Regions from separate parts of the Bifidobacterium sp. 2450 genome, predicted to be linked through region 2. Evidence: riboswitches for the same ligand, from Rfam matches in the RefSeq annotation. Region 2 holds a riboswitch; the other holds the start of a gene.
The links. A riboswitch is a leader RNA that binds a small molecule or an ion and turns the genes downstream of it on or off. The one in region 2 is predicted to bind thiamine pyrophosphate.
Positions count from the first base shown of each region.

Region 1 (7,150 bases), on a different contig from region 2:
TGACGAACAGTACCGGTTATTGTTCGAGTCTTTTCCACAGGACACGGAGATTGAACAGATGATTCGGCCTTTTCTGAGGGCGCGAATCAGATTCGTAATGCAGTGGTTTGCCCTGGACTCTGTTACGGTGATAATAACTTCATCGTTGATAAGGGAGTCTTCATGGCAGGCAATGGCAACACGGCATTTCGTTTCCGAGTCACTTTGCGCCTTGACGGGCGCGAATGCTGGCGGGAGATTCTGGTGCCGGCATCATTGACGTTCTTCGATTTGCATGCGGTATTGCAGGAATGCTTTATGTGGTACGGCGAGCATCTGTTCTGCTTCTGCGCCACATTCCCGGATGGGAAGCAGGTGCAGGTGGAAGAATTGTGGGGAGAAGAGCCCTCATACCATGAGGCGAAATATGAACAATATATGCCGGTGGAGCCGTTGCCGGAAGTTCGCATTGCTTCGGAAACCGAGCTGGGCGACGTGTTTCCCAAGGCGCGTACCGCTCGCTATTACTACGATTATGGTGACGATTGGATCCATGATATTAAGCTGCTGCGTACCTACCGCAGCGTGCACGTTGCGGATCCTCAGCTTTGGGATGGGGCGGGGGATGCGCCTCCGGAGGATGTCGGCGGGGCGTATGAGTTCGAGCGGTTCCTTGATACCTTGGGCAATCCCGAAGATGAAGAACATGATGGCATGGTTGAGTGGGCCGAGGACCAGATGTGGGATCGTTTCACGCTGAACCACCATCGTGAGCGTCTGTTCCGTTGGCACAAGCACGTGACATGATGTTGCAGTAGATGGCGTGGCTACAATATGAGCAGCTGTCAGCGGAATAGCCGTTTGTGGCTTGCGGGCTAGGGGCTGAAAATGCTATAAATATATTGCTTTGCTCGGAAACGAGAAAGGCTCCAAGTCGCCGGGGGGCTCCCCCGGCATTTTTGTCAACGGGGACGGGGGTGCGATGCCGTCTGTATTGAGCATCTTCGCTGATGAGAGCGGTGAGTGGGGTAAACGATCAGAATATTATTTAATTACTCTTGTCTTTCATGACCAGTCTAAGGACATTAGTCTTGCCTTAGAGCAGTACCGCCAGTCGTTGGCTGACTATGGACTTCCTGATGTCCCTTTCCATGCTGGACCGCTGCTTACCGGGCATGATGCTTACGAAGGGATGAGCCTATCGGAGCGTAAGAGGCTTCTGGGTTTATTCGTTATCATGACTCGGCGGCTGCCGATTACATATCGGACGTTTGTGCATCGTAAAAGTGATTTTGACGATAACCGCCAACGTTTTGAAGCGCAACTCAAACGCGATATTGTTAATCTACTTTTGGCGCATCTTTCGGATTTCCATTCTTATGGCACTGTCAAGGTGTATTACGACGGTGGCCAACAGATAGTTACTGATGCCCTGCGAGGCGGGATTGAGTATGCACTCTCAAAAGATGCCATTGTCTATCGTGACGCTTCTCCACGCGACTACCGGCTTGAACAAGTTGCGGATTTTCTATGCACCCTTGAATTGACCTGTGAGAAATTCCGGAATGGGGAACAAACTGAAACGGACAACAAGTTTTTTGGTGATTGGAAATCCTTCAGAGTCAATTATCTTAAGCCGATCCGCAGGAAAAGATTGGAATCATAAATTTGGCAGTGCCCATATATATTCGGGACACAATTGAATAACACGAAATAGCAAACAAAATCCCCGGACCTACACAATCATCGCCACGACAATCTCAGAAAACACCGTTACGGCAATCAGTGGTGCGGTGCCGTCGATGAAGGCGGGCATGGGTGGCAGATGGTAGTAGTCGAGGTAGCAGGCCATGTCGGCGATAAGCAAAATCAGCAGGATGATGGCCAAAACGATGGCGGCGGTTGCCCCGAGAGCTCCGGAACTGTGCAACATAGTCAGCGCACATAGTTCCAGCGTGATCCACATGACGATGAGCAACAGTTCCGTGGTAATCGGCCGTTGCAACAGTCGCGAAGTAAGCACGGCCAGAATGGTATAGGCGGCAACGCCACCGACCGCGAACCGCTGAATCCGCCGAGTTCACCGGCCCTATTAAGTCCCTCAACTCCATCAATCACCGTCTGACCCATCACATCACGCTTTCATACACATTGCCGATTGACAGTCCTAGAACACAGTCTAGAACTGTCATGGCATGTTCGCGCAGATAGGGGCTCCAACAAAATTGGCTAAAAGAGAACTCGGCGACTTATCAAGGACTCGCCCGTGTGCCCTTACCGTTCAGCTCCGCTCACGAATGAAATCGAAAATCACGTCGAAGACCTGCTGGCTCCAGAAATCGTACTCATGTTCGGCGCCGTCGACTAGCACCAGCTGCGCGTCCACGCCGTGCTTGACCAGCCGGTCGCGCATCTTGACGGATTGATGGTAGGGGACCACGGTGTCGGCGGTACCGTGCAACAGGAGCATCGGCGGATACTGTTGGTCATCCCGCACCTGCAGGTAGGGGCTCATGTCAGCCGCGCGCTGACGGACCTCGGCATTGATGCCGGTCTCATGGGTCGCGCCCACCACGGCCGCGAACGGGCCGAAATAATACAGCCGGAATGGATTGGTCTCATCGTCGAATGCGTCGACAGCTTCAAGCATGTCGGTGGGCGGGAAGCAGCTGACCACGTACTTCACCGCATCGCTTTCATCGGCATTGGTGCCGTCCTCATACCGCGGATCGTCGGCGGTCAACCCCACCAGCAGCGACGTGTTGCCGCCGGACGACGTGCCCCAGATGCCGAGACGGTCGGGGTCCGCGTGCCATTGACGTGCGTTTGCCCTGAGATAGCGGATGGCTGCTTTGACGTCCTCGAGATATGCGGGGAACATGTCGTGGGGATCGCTCGAGGCATCGCGATGATTCACCGTAGCCACCACAAAGCCTTCGCGGGCCAAAGCCGAGAGCTGCGGGATCTCGTAGTCGCGATGCGGCGTGGTCCAGGCGCTGCCTTGCACGAATACCACGGTGGGGTAGCGGCGGTCATCGTCATCGCCGGTGGATTGCGGGGCGATGATATCCATTACCAGATCATCGGCCCCGGTCTTGTACGCCACGTTGCGGGTCAGCGAGGCCAGCCCGGCAAGCGTGGGATTAGATGGAATATGGATGGCGCCGTCCGAACCAGTGACGTTTTCGGCGGCTTTGGATGAGTCGATGGTTTGCATGGAATCCCCCTGGTTCTGTTGCAATACAGGACATCATACAGATGATACGAGGCCGATCGCTGATGATCGCGCGACTACCGATACAACGCCAGAAACACGGAACAATCGGAGTCTCCTACGCCCTGCTCGGACTGTCCGCCTGAATGATTGCGATTGCTGGTGGCGAGAAACGCGTGTATCTCATCCCTAGCTACCGCGAGCGCTGCATCCCGCGGATAGCCGTAAATCCCGGCGGAAATCAGCGGGAATGCGATGCTTCCGCAGCCGAGCGACACAGCAAGCTCCATCGAATTGCGATAACAGGCGCGCAGCAGTTGTTCCTCACCGGCATCACCGCCCTGCCAAATCGGGCCGGCGGTGTGAATCACGTATCGGGCGGACAATGCGAAGCCTGGTGTCGCTACGGCGCAACCGGTGAGAATAGGGGAAAGTCGGTCACAGGCCTCCTGCATATCCCGAGCTCCCGCCGCACGGAAAATCGCGCCGCACACGCCGCCGCCCATCAACAACCGCGTGTTCGCCGCGTTAACAATCGCATCCACCTGCATGGTGGTGATGTCCTGATGCACAATTCGCAGTGGCATGACTGCTATCCCTTTATTCTTTAGAACGACGGCATATCAAGCGACGGTGCTTGTGACCTGTCGGGCTAGCCGATGCGCTGCCATCGTCATGTTCACGGAACCAATCGATAACCTGCGCCTCGCTCACCGGCATCAAGCCCCATGCATCCAATCCGACGTTCAGAGCCTCCGGACGGGCCCCATCGGGCGAAAGCTGATGCGTGTGACCATACAGCAGCTTGCGACCGTCAAACGGCAGGGCCTTACCGCTGAACTTTGCCACATCGTCGGGCCAGCTGTACGACAAATCCTCCCGATATGGGAAGTGGGACAGATTCACTATGCCAAGTCCTTCGATTTCGACCGTATCGTTCGGCTCAAGGCTCTCGAACAGGTTGAGTGTGGGCCGATCTTCAAGCCACCAACCATCGTGATTGCCGATCACACCATGCAAATGCTTGCAATTGAGCGCGCGTAGACAGTTCTTCAAATGCGTCAGTGACGTGCGAAAACCGATGTCGCCCAGAATCCACAACTCATCGTCCGGCCCGACCATCGCATTGATATTGTCCACGATCGCTTTGTCGTGAGCATCCGTATCGGCTGCCGTACGGAACGTCGGCCCCGAGTCCAGCGTCGTCTCCTTGGCCCAATCCTCAGCGGCTTTGCGCCCATGCGCGCGCAGTATTTCCTCATAGCTTGAGCGCGTTGGGTCGAATGTCGTAAAACCTCGTAACACGGTGACCAGCGGATGCCCGAAATGCGTATCGGTGGTGAAATACTTCATTGACGGTCCTCCTGCGGTGCTGTCCTTGCCGCAACCGGTGCAAGGACATTACGAATGACTCCATCCTAAGTCCATAAGCGCCATGTGAGGAGTCGCAAGGATGGCCATCAGCCCGTGTCTGTTCGTGTTGCCATAATAAGGCGCATTGCAGGGGAACCCATGAACCAAGCCGATACCAACCGAGCCGGTACGGTGCCATTCGCGCCGAGACCGAATCAATCGCCGGCATGCGGGTTGAGAAAGGCATAAGGCCTGACCCTTGGAACCTGTTGGTCAACACCATCGGAGGGAGCAAATGATGACTTTTGACGCCGCTGCATTCGGCCCGATTACCTTGGACCATCTGCCGCCGTTCGCGCAACGACTGCGCGAGGCCGCCAACTTGGTCTGGGAGGAGGGATACCGGCAGCCGTTCCTGCGCGAGCTGGGCAACGGGACGCTCGATCGCGAGCGCTTCGCATTCTATCTGCTGCAGGACTACCGTTACCTAAACGACTACGCCAAGGTTCACGCTCTGGCCCTCACCAAAACCCAGGATCCCGAAGTCATGCGGTTCATGGCCGACGTGCAGAACGGTATCTTCAATGTGGAGTCCGCGATGCACCGCAAATACATGGCAAGCTACGGCATCAGCGAGCAGGAAATGAACTCGGTTCGTCAGTCCGCGTTCGCCCGCGCCTACACGTCGAACATCCTTTCGATCGCATATGGCAATCCTTTAGTCGATGTTCTCGTGGCCGTGCTGCCCTGCGCATGGGTGTACGCCGACTATGGGCAGCGTCTCGCCGCCGAATTCACGGACACGCTTGATTCCAACCCGTACAAGAGCTGGGTGGACATGTACAAAACCGAGGAGTTCTGGAGCAGCTCCGCATGGCTGATCGAACATATCGAGCAGCTGACCGAACACCTGAGCGCAGAACGCAAGGACGAACTCGTGGACATCTTCGTGACCGGCGTGCAGAACGAATACATGTTCTGGTCGAGTGCCTACGACATGCAGTACACGTGGAAACCCGAATGGGACGTGTGAGGCGCACGATGGATGAGCGGTGGGCGCGTGCTTTGCGCGCCAAGGGCATTGATATTGACGGGGCTGACGGTGCTGGTGGGAAACGGGCACACGACGGCAAACGGCATACCAACATCACGGGTACTGGTCGACGCTCCGAGTCCCAGCCGGCTGCCGGGCACTGCGGTCGATCCAATACCAGTACGAATCTGCCGGGACTGAAGGTGACGGCACACGCCACGCCATTCAAGGCCACCGGTCATAAGGGCGGCATCAGCCGGCAGGGGAATTGAGCTGATCGCAGAACCATCGCGCGATGAATGGGCGTGGCCAACGCCATTCCCCATTGTTGAGCCGCTTCTACTTGGACCGGTACCTCTTTGAACGGAGATATTCCATATTGGAGCTATTCCGGCATCATATGGCACGTAGGAAATCCCGGATATCGGCGATTTCCTCATCACAGATGGCATGGGCCATGCCGGAATACTCGCGATAGGTCAGATGCCCGGCCCGTTCAAGGACCTGATGGGCCGTTTGCTGGTCGGGCAGCGGAATCGTGCGGTCCTGCGCGCCGTACGCCAGGAAGAATCGGGTAAGGGAGTCAAGCGCCGCCTGTTCCTCGCCCATGAACGAAGGACTGAGCAGGATCGCGGCATCGAACAACGTCGGATGCGCCTTGACCAGACGATACGACAGATAACCGCCTTGGGAGAAACCGATCAATATCTTCCTGCGATGGGCGAGTGCCGAGGCGTCCAGCAGTGAAGTCACCGCATCCCCGACCGCCGCGCATTCGCGTTGGCGCTCGTCCACGCCGCAGCCGTCGGGATACCAGTAATTGCCGCCCATATAGGGCCGCGCGTAGGTGGCACGGAACGAGATATAGCTGGGTGCGGCGGCAATTGCGGCCGGGGCCGCATCGGCTCGCGTCGGCGCATATACGGCGTCGAGAATCCGCACCATCTCGCTTTCGTCGTTGCCGTAACCGTGGAACATCAGGAAAATGGGGTCATTGCCGCCGGCATCGATCTGGCTTGTCATCTGCATTCGCATCGTCATCACCTCACCAACGAGCTTACATGCATTAGACTTGTAGCGATTGACCCACCGAGCACGCAAGGAGCAAGTTATGGAGCCGAGGCGCGGGGCGCTGACCGCAGGCGAGAAGGTGCAGTTCACCGACCGCAAGGGCAAGAAGATCACCGATCAGCTGGTTGCCGGCGGCTCCACACAAACCGAGCATGGCTTGATTCTGCACGATGATGTGATCGGCAGGATCGAAGGCGCGGTCATCCTCACCGTACACGCCAAACGAGAGGCGCAGGTCAATCAGGTCTACCCCGAAAAGGACAGGAACAAGCCGTGGAAGTCCTCGCGCGCCATCGGCGGCTGGGAGTATGCGGTGATGCGCCCACGTCTGGCCGACTACGTGCTCTCCATGCCGCGCGGCGCGCAGATCATGTATCCGAAAGACATCGCCCAGGTCATCCAGCTCGGCGACATTCGCTCCGGCATGCGCGTGCTGGAATCCGGCGCCGGCTCGGGGGCGATGAGCGTCAACCTGTTGGACGCCGTAGGACAGGATGGCC
Region 1 covers NZ_JBHEEA010000006.1:180,843-187,992, reverse strand. Annotated here, with positions in the region: gene ACEUKI_RS05245 (plasmid pRiA4b ORF-3 family protein) at 163-786, shown strand; gene ACEUKI_RS05240 (DUF3800 domain-containing protein) at 962-1,645, shown strand; gene ACEUKI_RS05235 (hypothetical protein) at 1,715-2,002, opposite strand; gene ACEUKI_RS05230 (alpha/beta hydrolase) at 2,261-3,196, opposite strand; gene ACEUKI_RS05225 (macro domain-containing protein) at 3,271-3,780, opposite strand; partial or broken gene ACEUKI_RS05220 (phosphoesterase) at 3,801-4,546, opposite strand; TPP riboswitch at 4,686-4,854, shown strand; gene tenA (thiaminase II) at 4,845-5,579, shown strand; gene ACEUKI_RS05210 (hypothetical protein) at 5,567-5,851, shown strand; gene ACEUKI_RS05205 (alpha/beta hydrolase) at 5,976-6,608, opposite strand; gene ACEUKI_RS05200 (tRNA (adenine-N1)-methyltransferase) at 6,691-7,150, shown strand, end outside.
Region 1: another riboswitch for thiamine pyrophosphate. It lies ahead of tenA (thiaminase II); the one in region 2 lies ahead of ACEUKI_RS02085 (ECF transporter S component).

Region 2 (7,150 bases):
GAACCGGCCGTGCCGCTCATCAGCATGCGCGCGTTCGCCAGCATCGGATAGTTGGTCTCCTTGATTTCAATGAGATCCTCTCTCGCCTGCGCCTGTTCGACGGTGAGCCCGACCGACGCCGCTTCGGGGAAGGAGAACACGATTTGCGGCACGGTGGCTTCGTCCACCGGCTTGGGATTGAGTCCGGCGATGGTCTCCGCGATGACGATGCCTTGCTCAAAAGCACGATGCGCCAGCGCGTGACCGGCCGTCACATCGCCCACCGCCCATACGCCCGGTTTGTCGGTGCGGCCGTACGCATCCGTGGCGACATGTCCGTGGTCGTCAATCGTCACGCCCCATGCAGGGTCGGTGATCGGGTCACGCCCGATGGCGACAAGGGCGATTTCGCCCCAGACGCTTTGTTCGCCGTCCTGGCCTTCGCGCGTGTAGTGCACGGTGGCACCAAGGTTCGCGCCAGTGTCCACATGGGTGACGCTGGCGCGGGTGATGATGTTCACGCCATGACGTTTGAGCTCACGGGTCAGCGTGGTGCCGGCTCTCCGGTCCCAGGCTGAGAGCACGCGGTCCTTGCGAATCAGCAGGGTCACCTTCGAACCGGCGGCGTTCCACATCGAGGCGAATTCAAGGGCGATGGCCCCGGCGCCGATAATCACCGCCGAAGAGGGAAATTCGTTGACTTCCAGCGCCTGTGTGGAGTCGATGAGGGCGCCGGCGAACGGGTTGCCGGGCAATGGGCGTGGCTTGGCACCGGTGGCGATGACGATGTTCGTGGCCGTGAGGTCCATCGTAGGGCCGCTGGGCTCGGGGACATCGGCCTTGTGATAGGTGAGGATGTCGCTTTGGTCGGGGGAGGGGACGAGGTGGACGATATGGTCGGAAGTTGCTGGAGCGGTCTCATCCGCATGGAACGCGGCATTGGCTCGGAACACGGTGATGCCGCGATGGGCAAGCAGCCCGGCCAGTCCTCCCACCATCGTCTTGACCACACGCAGGCGATAGTCGCGCAGCGTGCCGAAGTCGATGCCATTCACCGAGGCGTTGACGCCGAGTTCGGCTGCACGGTGCACGGTGTCGATGGTGTGGGTGGCGGTGATGAGCGCCTTGGAGGGGATGCAGCCACGGTTGAGACATGTGCCGCCCACGGTGGTGTCACGCTCGACGAGTGCCACTTTCATGCCGAGTTCGGCCGCGCGCAGAGCTGTGGAATAGCCGCCGGGGCCAGCCCCGATGATGACCAGATCAAACTGTTCGCTCATGATTGCCTCCTTGATACATATAAGTATGGCTCCCATGCTAGGGAGCCATATGCGGCTATCGCCGCCACTTCGCCTAAAAACAGTCCACTGGACTGTTTTCTTTACGGCTCAGCCCCTCAACGAGGGGAGCCAGAGTATATATGGACAATCAGTCCGCCGGCCAGTGACCGCGCTTCGGGTAACGCGGCTTGGGAAGCCTCCAACGACGCATCTGAATCGAACGGCTCCAAGCGTAGGAGAAGGAGCGGGAGCCCTTGGACACGGACTGTTCGCCGTACTTGGCGATGAGCTTGGCCTTGAGCTTGCGCCACATCAGCCATACGTCGATGATCACGGCAATCAGGTAACCGTACATAAGCGCCATCATGATGATGGAAGCCCACTGGTTCTGCATCAAAGAAGTGACGAACATGGAGACGATTAGAATCGCGAAGGCCACCGGGATGAACCATTCGCCAAGGTTGAAACGGGCATCCACATAATCACGGATGTAGATACGCCAAGGCAAGCGTTCCGCCTTGGGCATGTGGTTGATATCGCCCTTCTGCATCGCCTCGTACTCGGCGTTCTCCTTCTCACGCAGACGGGCTTTGGCGGCCTTGGCGCTGGCCCTGCGGTCCACCGGAACCAGCGGACGGATACCGGCGGCCTGAGCCTGCTTCATCTTCGGGGTAGGACGGCCTTTTTTCTCAGAAGGATCGGATGCCTTCTTCGGGGCCTGCTCAACAGGAGCTTGGGCCTCTTCTTTTTTCTTAAACGGATTCCATGTCATGCTTTGAGGTTACGGTGACGTTCAGACACTTGTACACTGGCGCAGCCATTGCAATGACGCCGCTCACACACATATAAAGGAGGACCATCATGACAACGCTCGCCGCTGACGAGATTCGTTCGCGCGTCGAAACCGATTGGAATCGCATCGTCAAGGTGCTGGCCGAAAAGGTCGCGCTGCAGTCGATCTCCGCCAAGGGCATCACCGCCGAACATATGAGGCGCTCCGCTGAATTCGTGGCAGACGAACTGCGCCTCGTGGGTGTGGATACCAAGGTGGTCCAGGCTTCCAATGCCGACGGCACTCCGGGCGCATGGGAGGTCATCGGTTCGCATATCGTTTCTCCGGACGCCCCCACCGTGCTGCTCTACGCCCATCACGACGTGCAGCCTGTTCCGGACCCGACCGAGTGGAACACCGACCCGTTCGTGGCCACCGAAATCGACGGCCGCCTTTACGGCCGTGGCTCCGCCGATGACGGCGGCGGCATCGCCATCCACTCCGGTGCACTGAAGGCATTGGGCGACGACCTCAACGTCAATATCAAAGTGTTCATCGAAGGCGAAGAGGAGATGGGCTCGCCAAGCTTCATTCCCTTCATCGAGGCTCACCGCGACGAATTCGCCGCTGACGTGATTATCGTGGCCGATTCCGGCAACTGGTCGGCGGACATTCCTTCTTTGACCACCTCGCTGCGCGGCAACACCTGTGCGGACGTGACCGTGCAGGGCCTTGAGCATCCGGTGCACTCCGGCCAGTACGGCGGCCCGATTCTCGACTCCAATACGTTGGCCGCCATGCTCATCGCTTCCATGTATGACGAGAACGGCGATCTGGCCGTACCCGGCGTGGCCGCGGAAGAGCCGATCGGCGGTTTGCAGCACGACCTTGACGAAACCACCGTGCGCGAGGATTCTGGCGTGGTGGCCGGTTACGAGTTCGCCGGCACCGGTTCGCTGGCCTCACGCCTGTGGACCAAGCCGTCCGTGACCGTGATCGGTTTCGACGCCCACCCGGTCGAGGGATCCTTCAACGTGATCGCCCCGGAGACCCGCTTCCGTCTGTCGCTGCGCACCGCGCCCACCCAGCGCCCTGAAGAAGCGCAGGAAGCACTGGCTGCATTCCTCGAATCCCACGCGCCGTTCGGTGCCAAGGTCACTGTCGAGCGCGGCGAAAACGGCATGGGCTGGGCCATGGACCCGACCGCCGTGGCCACCAAAGACGCGCTGGAAGCCATGACCGAGGCCTTCGGCGTTGAGCCCATCAACAAGGGCGAAGGCGGCTCCATTCCGTTCATCCCCGAACTGCAGCGCATTTTCCCCAACGCTCAGGTGCTGGTCACCGGTCCTGAAGACCCGAAGGCCAACGCCCACAGCCCCAATGAGTCCATCTCCCTGCCCGGCCTCAAGAACAACGTGATCACCGAGGCTTTGCTGCTGGACAAGCTCGGCAAGTAGCCGAACCGTATCGGTAATGGTAGCGAGCCGCCGTCAGGTAGGTCACAGATGTGGCTATTGCCTTTGACGGCGGCTTGCTTTATAGTCGGGAGTTGACACGGGAGCTGCCGTTGGGCGGCTGAGAGGAGACTCATAGTCTCGACCGATGGAACGTGACCGGATAATGCCGGCGCACGGAAATGTCGCTCTTACCCACCCGTGCCTGAACCAACCCGCGCGTGGACACGAACATGTGCATTATGTGCGTACATATATCCGTGTATGTTCGGCCTGCGTGCGAGCAGAAGAAAGGCACATTCATGACTGAAGCTGTGGCCAAAGCCAATTGCAAGTGGCGCGTCGTCGATATCGTCGTCGCCGCAATCATCGCCGTCGCATCCGGCGTCATTTTCTGGGGCTGGGACATTGTCTGCTCCGCCCCGCTGGCCCTGTTCGAGGGCGTGACCCCCGGTTTCGAGGGTCTGCTCAACGGATTCTGGCTGTTCGCCGGCCCGCTCGCCGCAATCATTGTGCGCAAGCCCGGTGCCGCACTGTTTGCCGAAACCCTCGCCGCCTTCCTCGAGCTTACGCTGGGCAACCAGTGGGGCGTCGGCGGCTCGCTGACCGTCGGCATCATCCAGGGTCTGGGTGCCGAAATTGCCTTCGCCGTCTTCGCTTGGAAGAAGTGGAACATCGGCACCACCATCCTGTCCGGTGCGCTCGCCGGCGTGGGCTGCTGGGCCTACTACTGGGCCACCAACCCGGGCTGGAACGGCCTGCGCGTCACTTGGTATCTGGTGGGCTCCATCATCTCCGGCGTCGTGATCGCCGGCGTGGTGGTCTGGTACTTGTCTCGTGCGCTCGCCGCCACCGGTGCTCTGGAGCGCTTTGAATCCGGCCGCGGCAAGGCGCGCGTCTGATGCAGATTAATCCGGCTGCGGTAGAGGCCAGCGGCTGGGGATGGCGGCACGCCACGCGTAAGGACTTCGCGTTGCGTGCCGTCGATTTCACCATCCGGCCAGGTGAACGTGTGTTGCTGCTCGGTGCTTCGGGCGCGGGCAAAAGCACGATGATGGCCGGTCTCGCAGGCGTACTTGGCGGCGATGAGGAAGGCGAGCAGGAGGGCTCGCTCACCATCGCTGGCGTCGATGCGCGCGAGGCGCGAGGCCGCGTGGGACTGGTGCTTCAGGACCCGGACTCGCAGATCATTCTTGAACGACTAGGCGATGACGCGTCCTTCGGCTGCGAAAACCTCAACGTGCCGCGCGAGGAGATTTGGCAGCGAGTGCGCGAATCATTGGATATGGTGGGACTCGGCGGACTCGAACTGGATCGGTCCACCCGCCATCTGTCCGGCGGTCAGCGCCAACGTCTCGCGTTGGCCGGCGTGCTGGCTATGAAGCCCGGTCTGCTGTTGTTGGACGAACCGACCGCCAACCTCGACCCCGAAGGCGTGGTCGAAGTGCATGACGCGGTCAAAAAGGTCATCGAGGCCACCGGACAGACCATGGTTGTGGTCGAACACCATATCGATGTATGGCTCGATCTGGTCGATCGCGTGATTGTGCTCGGCCGACCCGATGCAAGTTCGCCCACGGGTGCGGTCATCGCCGACGGCAAGCCGGACGAGGTGTTCGCCGAGATGGGCGACGTGTTGGCCGCCGGTGGCGCGTGGGTGCCGGGCCGTGTGATTCCCGATTACTCACCGGAGCAGGAGCCTGCGCACGATGCGCCGGTGCTCAGCACCGAGAACTTAAGCTTTGGCCGTGGGATCGCTCTTGGCGTTGGTATCAATCTGGATTTTTATCCCGGCGAAGTAACGGCTCTGATGGGTCCGAACGGCGCGGGCAAATCGACCTTGGCCCTGACTTTGGCCGGGCTACTCAAGCCTATCGCCGGCAAGGTGCTCATCGCCGACAACCTCAAGCCCGCGCATGCCGGGCGTGAGCCGATCGACTGGAAAAGCAAGGAACTGCTGGGCCGTATCGGCATGGTGTTCCAGGAGCCCGAACACCAGTTCGCTGCCAATTTCGTGCGTGACGAAGTCGCCATCGGCCCCAAGTCGATGGGGCAGAGCCAAGACGAGGCTTATCAGACCGCCGACCGCATGCTTGAGCAGATGAATCTCACGCGCTTCGCCAAAGCCAACCCGTACACCTTGTCTGGCGGGGAGAAGCGGCGACTATCCGTGGCTTCCATGCTGGCCGCCGCACCCAAAGTGTTGGTGATGGACGAACCGACATTCGGACAGGATTTCAGTACGTGGAATGAAATGGTCAAGCTGATCGCCGCCATCCGTGATCAAGGCTCGTGCGTGATCATGGTGACGCACGATGAGGCGCTGGTGGATGCGCTGGACGCGCGACGCGTGATGTTCGAGGAGGCGAAGGCATGAGTGACGTGGTAACCGTCAGCCCACAGGAAACGCGCGTGGAGCCGGTCAAAGCCTCATCGCCCTCATGGTTCATCGCGCGCATCAACGCGGTCAGTCGCATCATCGGTGCGTTGCTGCTGTGCATTCCGATGTTCATCAGTCTGGATGTGGTATCCGCATCCACGGCGCTCGGCATCGAATTCGTGCTGCTGTGGATTGGTGGCGTGGCTCCGTGGACCGTATGCCGTAAGACCTGGCCGGTATGGATCGCCGCCGCCGGCAGTTTTATCTCCGTGTTCCTCTACGGCCGCACCTCGGGCGAGATCCTGTGGCAGGGTGGCTGGATTGTGATCAGCGAGGGATCCATCAATCTGGCCATCGCCACGGCTATCAGGGTGGCGGCCATTGCCGTACCCGGCGTGATTCTGGCCTTGGGCCTCGATCCCACTGATTTGGCGGACGGTCTGGTTGAGATTCTGCACTTCTCACCGCGATTCGTATACGGCGGATTGGCCGGATTGCGCATGTTTACGCTGCTGCAGGAAGATTGGCGCGCACTCGGCTTGTCCCAGCGTTCGCGCGGCCTTGGTGACGGTAACGCCATCGCCCGTGCCCTCTCCCAAGCGTTCGGACTGCTGGTGCTCTCCATCCGGCGCGCCACCAAACTCGCCACCGCCATGGAAGCGCGCGGCTTCGGCTCCAGCGCCCCACGCTCCCAAGCCCGCATCTCGCGTCTGAAGCCTATCGACTGGATCTTCTACGTCATCTGTTTGGCCGTCCCGCTGGCCTCCATAGGCGTAGCCGTCGGCACCGGGAATTGGCACTTCGCCTTTCAGGGTGTCTGAAAGACGGCAGACTGGCACAGTGCCTTTCAGGGTGTCTGAAAGGCTTACGATGCCTCCGCCAGCGGGAGTGAGCCACGAACTGACGTAATGACCCGGCAGTAGGGTAGTGGCTATGCCCATCAACGCCCAGATTCTTGATAATCCGAAATCCGACCGCGTGCGCCGCATCGCCGATCTGACCCGAGCCAAAGGCCGCGAACGTTCGGGCCGTTTTCTTATCGAAGGCCCGCAATCCGTGCGCGAGGCCATCACTTGGCGGCCGGACGTGGTGCAGGACCTGTATGTAGAGGTTTCGCAGGCGCTGGAACATCCGCGTATCATCTCCTCCACGTTGGAGAAGATCGTCGAGACCTCGCAGGATGCCACGATTTATGTGCACTACTGCACCGGCGACGTGATGCACCGCATCAGTCCGGACGCCCAAGGCATCGCGGCCGTCGGCAATGCCGAGTCCATGCACGCCG
Region 2 covers NZ_JBHEEA010000003.1:216,465-223,614, reverse strand. Annotated here, with positions in the region: gene ACEUKI_RS02100 (NAD(P)/FAD-dependent oxidoreductase) at 1-1,259, opposite strand, end outside; gene ACEUKI_RS02095 (DUF3043 domain-containing protein) at 1,408-2,031, opposite strand; gene ACEUKI_RS02090 (dipeptidase) at 2,121-3,488, shown strand; TPP riboswitch at 3,579-3,683, shown strand; gene ACEUKI_RS02085 (ECF transporter S component) at 3,788-4,387, shown strand; gene ACEUKI_RS02080 (ABC transporter ATP-binding protein) at 4,387-5,862, shown strand; gene ACEUKI_RS02075 (energy-coupling factor transporter transmembrane protein EcfT) at 5,859-6,686, shown strand; gene ACEUKI_RS02070 (RNA methyltransferase) at 6,799-7,150, shown strand, end outside.